2 regions of the Cupriavidus sp. FW305-46 genome follow, and region 2 is predicted to be linked to the other one. Evidence: predicted binding sites of a transcription regulator. Region 2 holds the regulator's gene; the other holds the start of a gene.
What was found. Region 2 encodes FNR, which switches genes on or off when oxygen is low (the NO sensors DNR and NnrR bind a similar motif). Its sites were predicted from a motif close to TTGATNNNNATCAA; they were not measured.
Positions count from the first base shown of each region.

Region 1: hemN (oxygen-independent coproporphyrinogen III oxidase) is a predicted target of FNR. The motif match lies at 1,480-1,493, and genes of this name have one in related genera.

Region 1 is NZ_JBYSZI010000038.1:54,404-57,807, reverse strand. Features, by position in the region: gene hemN (oxygen-independent coproporphyrinogen III oxidase) at 1-1,419, opposite strand, end outside; gene AC3WON_RS19105 (ABC transporter substrate-binding protein) at 1,594-2,730, shown strand; partial or broken gene AC3WON_RS19100 (ATP-binding protein) at 2,716-2,886, opposite strand; gene AC3WON_RS19095 (UvrD-helicase domain-containing protein) at 2,967-3,404, opposite strand, start outside.
Region 2 is NZ_JBYSZI010000031.1:35,015-38,418, reverse strand. Features, by position in the region: gene AC3WON_RS16560 (sulfite exporter TauE/SafE family protein) at 223-981, opposite strand; gene fnr (fumarate/nitrate reduction transcriptional regulator Fnr) at 1,060-1,785, shown strand; gene AC3WON_RS16550 (hypothetical protein) at 1,848-2,093, opposite strand; gene AC3WON_RS16545 (hypothetical protein) at 2,090-2,299, opposite strand; gene ccoG (cytochrome c oxidase accessory protein CcoG) at 2,328-3,404, opposite strand, start outside.

The DNA of each region.
Region 1 (3,404 bases), on a different contig from region 2:
AACGGCCTGGGCACCGGTGTCCGCGGGCCGCGCGGCGTCCTCGCGCAGGTAGTGGTCGAACACCATCGCCACGCGCCGCACCAGCAACCGGCCCAGCGGCGTCACGGTGATGCGTTCCGGCGCGCATTGCACCAGCCCGTCAGCGCCCAGTGCAGCAAGGTCGGCCAGTTCCGGCGCAAAGGCCGTGCCGAAGCGGATGCCGTGGCGCGCTTCCAGCGCCGGGATATCGAGCACCCCATTGCACATCAGGTCGCCGATGATCTCGCGCCGCAGGTGGTCGTCGACGCTCATCGCCACGCCGCGCGCCAGCGGCAGGCGGCCGTGGTCGAGCGCGCCGTAGTACTCGTCCAGCGTGCGCGCATTTTGCACGTAGCGCCCCGCGATCGCGCCGATCGCGGAAATGCCGAGCCCGACCTGGTCGTAGCCGGCGTGCGTTGAGTAACCCTGGAAGTTGCGCTGCAGCCGCCCTTCGCGCTGGGCCACGGCGAGGTCGTCGTCGGGCAGCGCGAAATGGTCCATGCCGATATAAACGTAGCCCTCGGCGGTCAGCCGCTCGATGGTGGAGACCAGGATGTCGAGCTTCTCGCCGGCGGGCGGCAAGGCGTTTTCGTCGATGCGGCGTTGCGGCTTGAACACATGCGGCAGGTGCGCGTAGCTATAGACCGAGAGCCGGTCGGGACGCAGCGCCAGCACCTGCTCGATGGTGCGGCCAAAGCGCGCCGCGGTCTGGTGCGGCAGGCCGTAGATCAGGTCCAGGCTGACCGAGCGGAAACCCAGCGTGCGTGCGGCATCCACCACGGCGCGGGTCTCTTCGAACGGCTGGATGCGATGGATGGCCTGCTGGACCTCGGGATCGAAATCCTGCACGCCCAGGCTGACGCGGTTGAAGCCCAGCTCGGCCAGCAGCGCAATGCGGGCGTGGTCGACGCGGCGCGGATCGATCTCGATCGAATGCTCGCCCTCGGCCGCCAGCTCGAAATGCTCATGCAGCAGCGCCATCACGCGGCGCATCTCGCCGGGGTCGAGGAAGGTCGGCGTGCCCCCGCCCCAGTGCGACTGCAGCACCTGGCGGCGCGGCCCGAGCCGGTCTGCCACCAGCGCCATCTCGCGGCCCAGGTAGTTGACGTAGCGGGCGCTGCGGCCATGGTCGCGCGTGATGATCTTGTTGCAGCCGCAGTAGTAGCAGATGTTCTCGCAGAACGGGATATGCAGGTACAGCGACAGCGGCGCCGGCGCGTCGGCGCGGCAGGCGGCGAGTGCGTCGTGGTACAGCGACAGGTCGGGCCCGTTGCGGAAGCGGTCGGCCGTCGGGTACGAGGTATAGCGCGGGCCGTTGCCGTCGATGCGGCCGGCCAGCGCGCGGAAGTCGGACAGTGCGCGGCGGTCGGGCGCAGGGGAAGTCATGGCAGACGGGATCATGGGGGCGCGGGGGTATGGGTGTATGACGGCCCATCGTAGGGCCGCACCGCCGCTGGCGCGTTGACCGCCGTCAAGCGCGGGCATTGGACCTGCGGGCGGCGGGCGTCACATTGGTGTCATGTGTGGCGGATACGCTGCGCGCCACCGCCGGCCCGCGCGTCACCTGCCCCTGCAATGCCAACTCCCGACCAGACATCAACGCATCCGCCGTACCCACCGCTGCGCAGCCACCTAGCAGCACCGGCCCGGCACCGGCGCCGCCTGCTTGCCGCCGCCGGCGCGGCCCTGGCCCTGCCCGCCTGGCCAGCGCTGTCGCAGGCGCAGGCGCGCCGCACGGTCGTGGTCGGCCACCTGCTCGACCGCGGCGGCGCGCAAGCCGACCTTGCGCGCGACTACCTGGCCGGGGCCAAGGTCATGTTCGATGCTGTCAACGCCGGCAACGGCCCGGTGCGCATCGCGCACGTGGTCCGTGACGCCGATCCCGACCCGCGCCGCGCGCTGGCGCAGGCGGTGTCGCTGGCCGATACCGAACGCGCCGAGCTGCTGTTCGGCCCGGGCGACCGGCTGTTGCCGGCGCTGGCGGCATCGGCCGAGCTGGGCCGGCGCGGCGTGCAGATCGTGGCGCCGCTGTCGGGGCTTGCGCTGGCGGCCGACAACGTCTGGTTCACCCGTGCCGACTACCAGGCCGAACTGGACGCGGCGGTACGCCAGCTGCGCAGCTACGGCCTGACCAGCATCGCGCTGGCCCTGGCGCCGGACTTCGCCGCCCCGTCGCTGGCCCGGCTGGAGGCGCAGACCGGGACGCGCGCGGTGCCGCTCGACGCCAATCCCGAGGCCGCCGCCCGGCGCATCGCCGCCACCCGCCCGGGCGCGGTGATCGTGGCGGGCGATACCCTTGCCTACGCCGGGCTGGGCCGCGCGCTGGCGGTGCAGGGCTGGTACGGTTTCCTGGTCGGGCTGTCGTCGGTCAGCGCCACCGCCGCGCGCGAGATCCTGGGCGCTGGCTACAACGGCGGCATGGTGCTGACCCAGGTCGCGCCCGGGCCGCAACAGGCAACGCTGCGGGTGGTGAAGGAACACGTGGCGCGCATGAAGCAATACCTGGATGAGCCGCCGTCGCCGGCCACGCTGGCTGGCTATATCGGCGCGGCATGGCTGGCGCGCGCGCTGGCCGGCCTGCGCGGCAGCGGCGCGGCCGAGATGCGGCGGGCACTGCAGGGGCGCGTGGACGTGGGCGATTTCCCGCTCGACTTCACGCACGGGCAGCGCGGCTCGCAGTACGTCACGCTGGCGGCGTCAGCCGCGCGGTAGGGACAGGCGCGCGCGCAGGCCGCCTTCGGGGCGGTTGCTCAGGGTCAGCTCGCCGCCATAGCGCGCGGCAATGTCGACCGCGATCGACAACCCCATGCCGACCCCGCCGGTGGCGCGGCTGCGCGAGGATTCGACGCGGTCGAACGGCGCGAGCAGCACAGCCGCCATACTAGGCATGCCTGCACCCCGCGTCTTGTCAGCCTGGTAGGCCTTTGTATCGGGACTGTAGCGCCCGTTCAGCCCGGGGCTGTCTTGCCGCCGTTTCCCAGCAGTGCCTTGAGCGCGCCGAGCCGGTCCTTGGGGCTCATCGCCGGGGTTTCATCCACCGGCGCAGGCGCCTCCTCCAGCTTCATCTCGCCGATAAAGCGCGAAGGCTGGCACGAGTAGGTCTCTCGCGCGCGCTTGCGCTTCTTGCACCAGCTGACATGCAGGCTGCGCTGGGCGCGGGTGATGCCGACATACATCAATCGCCGCTCTTCCTCGATCTTCTCGTCGCTCATGTCCTCGTCTTCGCGGCAGTGCGGCAGGATGCCCTCCTCCACGCCGACCAGGAACACGTGCGGATACTCCAGCCCCTTGGACGCATGCAGCGTGGACAGCCGCACCGCGTCGGGATCTTCCTCGCGGCCTTCCAGCATGCTCATCAGCGCCACGGTCTGGGTCAGCTCCAGCAG
Region 2 (3,404 bases):
AGATCTTTTGAACCGGATGGACTTTGGGGACGGGACGGGCATCGAAAACCTTCCGCTTCCCCTGCCCTGAACTCGCCTTCTGGTATGAAGGCCGCCTGGCGCTGCTCGCCCGCTGCTTACCGCGGCTCACAAGACGCCGCGCGATACCGCAATGTTGGCGATTGTATGGCATTCCCGCCCCCGCCTGCAACCATCATCCGTTGCCCGCGCGGCGCCGGCGCCTCAGAACACCAGGCAGAATCCATGCTCGGCCAGCGAATGTGGCAACAGCACCGCTCGCGCAATGCCAAGGCCGCCGAACGCCATCACCGCCAGGCCGGCACCCAGGCGCACGCCGGGACGTCGCGACAGCGTACGCAAATAGCCCGACAGGCCGGAGAGCACCAGCAGGTTAGGCAGTGTGCCGAGCCCGAACACGCCCATCACGAGTGCGCCGGACGCCGCATTTCCCGCCAGCAGCGCCAGCGTGAGCGCCCCATAGACCATGCCGCACGGCACCAGTCCCCACGCCAGGCCCACGCCATATCGCCGCGCCAGGCCGCCGCGTGCGCGCACAAACGACGGCATGCCGCGTGCCACGCCAGCCAGCCGGCGCGCCACCGTTGCGCCGGCACGCGCCGCCAGCCGCTCCAGCCAGTCGACGGTAAAAGTGTTGCCGCGCAGCAACCGCCAGCCCGACCATAGCAGCATGACGCTGCCTGCGCCGAACAGCCAGCGCTGCACCGGCAGATAGTCCTGCTTCCACGCCGAAGCACCGACCGCGCCCAGCGCGGCCCCAAGCAGCATATAGGTCGAGATCCGGCCCAGGTGCATTATCAGCAACTCGCCCAGCCAGGCGGCACGGCTGGGCACAAGACTGATCGTGGCCGCCGCCCCGCGGCGTTGCTCCACGGCCAGCGCCACGCCGCCGCACATGGCAGCGCAGTGGACCCCGCCCAGCAAAGCCAGCAGAAAAACGCTGATCAGTACGCCAAATGTCAATTCTCACTCCCTACCACATCACATCGCACGGTAAAATGTCCTTATCGCGCCCTCGCTGCCATTTCTAGCAGGTTCCAATTGCTCACCTCCATTCCCATTACCGAGATGTCACCCCGCTGCTCCACCTGTGCGATGGGGCAGCTGTGCCTTCCGGTCGGCATGTCGCAGCAAGACCTTGCCAAGATGGACACGCTGGTTCAGGAACGCATCCGTGTGCACAAGGGTGAAACCCTGTATCGCATGGGCGATCCGCTCACCGCGGTCTATGCCGTGCGCTTTGGCACGCTCAAGACCCACGTCACCACTGAAGACGGCCGCTCGCAGATTACCGGCTTCCACCTGCCCGGCGAAATTGTCGGTCTCGACGGGCTGGGCGAGATGCAGCATGCCTCCGATGCCGCCGCGCTGGAGGACACCGAAGTCTGCGTGGTCCGCATGAGCGAGTTGCAATCGCTGTCGGCAGACCTGCCGTCGCTGCAGCAGCAGTTCCTGCGCCTGATGGGCAAGGAAATCACGCATGACCAACTGATGCTGGTCACGCTGGGCTCGATGCGCGCCGAGGAACGCCTTGCCGCCTTCCTGATCAACCTCTCTGAGCGCCTGTCGGCGCGCGGCTATTCGGCGTCCGAGTTCGTGATGCGCATGAGCCGCGAAGAGATCGGCAGCTACCTGGGCCTGAAGCTCGAAACCGTCAGCCGCCTGTTCTCTCGCTTTGCCGAAGCCGGCCTGATCCAGATTCGCCAGCGCCACGTCAAGCTCGTGGACATCGACGGCATCAAGCAACTCTACAGCCGCTCCTGCTAAGCGGCCAAGGCGCTGTCATGGCCGCATCCGGCCATGACAGCGCAGGCCTCACGGCAGCCCGCTTACTCCAGTTCGTCGGTATCGCTGAGCCGCGTCGGCATGGTGTAGAGCGTCAGTCCGCTGGACAACGCGCAGAACACCCAGGCCATCAGGAAGCCGATGGTGTAGACCGATTCGCGGGACGCTTCGATCGGCTGGCCGAAGAAGTTCAGGTCACCGGGATCCACCACCGAAAACACCGTCGCGGTCGCAAACCCAGCCATCAGGAACGCCGGCCAGAGTACCCACATCAGCCAGCGCAACCTCATGGCTGCCTCACAGCGGCAGCCTTGGGCGGCGCGGCGTCGACCTTCTCGACCACCAGGCCATGGCGCGTTGCACCCTGCACCGGCATGTCCGGATGCGTGGATGCCAGCCAGATTGTCACGCCGCACGCCACCATCGCCACCAGCGGGCCGCTCATCAACAGCCACGGCCACGGCTCCTTCCACCACGGATTGCCTTGCTGACTCATCTTGCCCCCTTCATCTTGACGACTAGCTTCACAAATCGCGCGGCACGATGAAACTGGTGGATTGCCGGATTTCGGCATGCCCCCGCTCCGTGCCTTCGCTCGTCACTGTCACGTTGATCTTGTGCGTGCCCTGCGCCGCGGCCTCGATCGGCACGCGGATCCGGATCGGCAGCAACCGGTTGGACGTCGGCGCCAGCGATTCGGCCTGCTTGTCGTATTCCACCGTCAGGTTCTTCAATTCGTCGCTGTCGGCGCGCACGCTGATCTGCATCGGCGCTTCGGTGGTGTTGATCAGCTGCAGGCGATAGACATTCTCGATCCAGCGGCCTTCCACTTCACGGCCGAGCGCACCACGGTCGCGGATGATGTCGACCTTCAGCGGCGTGCGCAGCGCGATCGAAGCCATGAACCCGGCCAGCAGTGCCACCCAGATCACGGAATAGATAACGACGCGCGGGCGCAGCAGGCGCTTGCGCGATGCCGCCGCGGACAAGCCCTTGCGCATCGCGTTTTCCGAGGTGTACCGGATCAGGCCGCGCGGATATGCCATCTTGTCCATGACCTGGTCGCAGGCGTCGATGCAGGCGCCGCAGCCGATGCACTCGTACTGCAGGCCGTCGCGGATATCGATGCCCGTCGGGCACACCTGCACGCAGATGCTGCAGTTGACGCAGTCGCCAAGCCCCGCCTTGTGGTGGTCGGTCTTGCGCGACCGGCTGCCGCGCGGCTCGCCGCGGCCGACGTCGTAGGTCACGACATAGGTATCGCGATCCACCATCACGCTCTGGAAGCGCGCATACGGGCACATGTACTTGCACACCTGCTCGCGCATGAAGCCCGCATTGCCCCAGGTGGCGAACGCGTAGAACAGCATCCAGAACGACTGCCACGGCCCCAGCGACAGGCTGAGCACCTCGCCGCCCAGTTCGCGGATCGGTGCGAAATAGCCGATGAAGGTAAAGCCGGTCCAGAGCGCAATCAGCACCCACAGGAAGTGCTTGGTCGCCTTGAGACGGAACTTGCGCAGGCTCCACGGATCGCCGTCGAGCCGGATGCGGGCGATGCGGTCGCCTTCGACCCGCCGCTCGATCCACATGAAGATCTC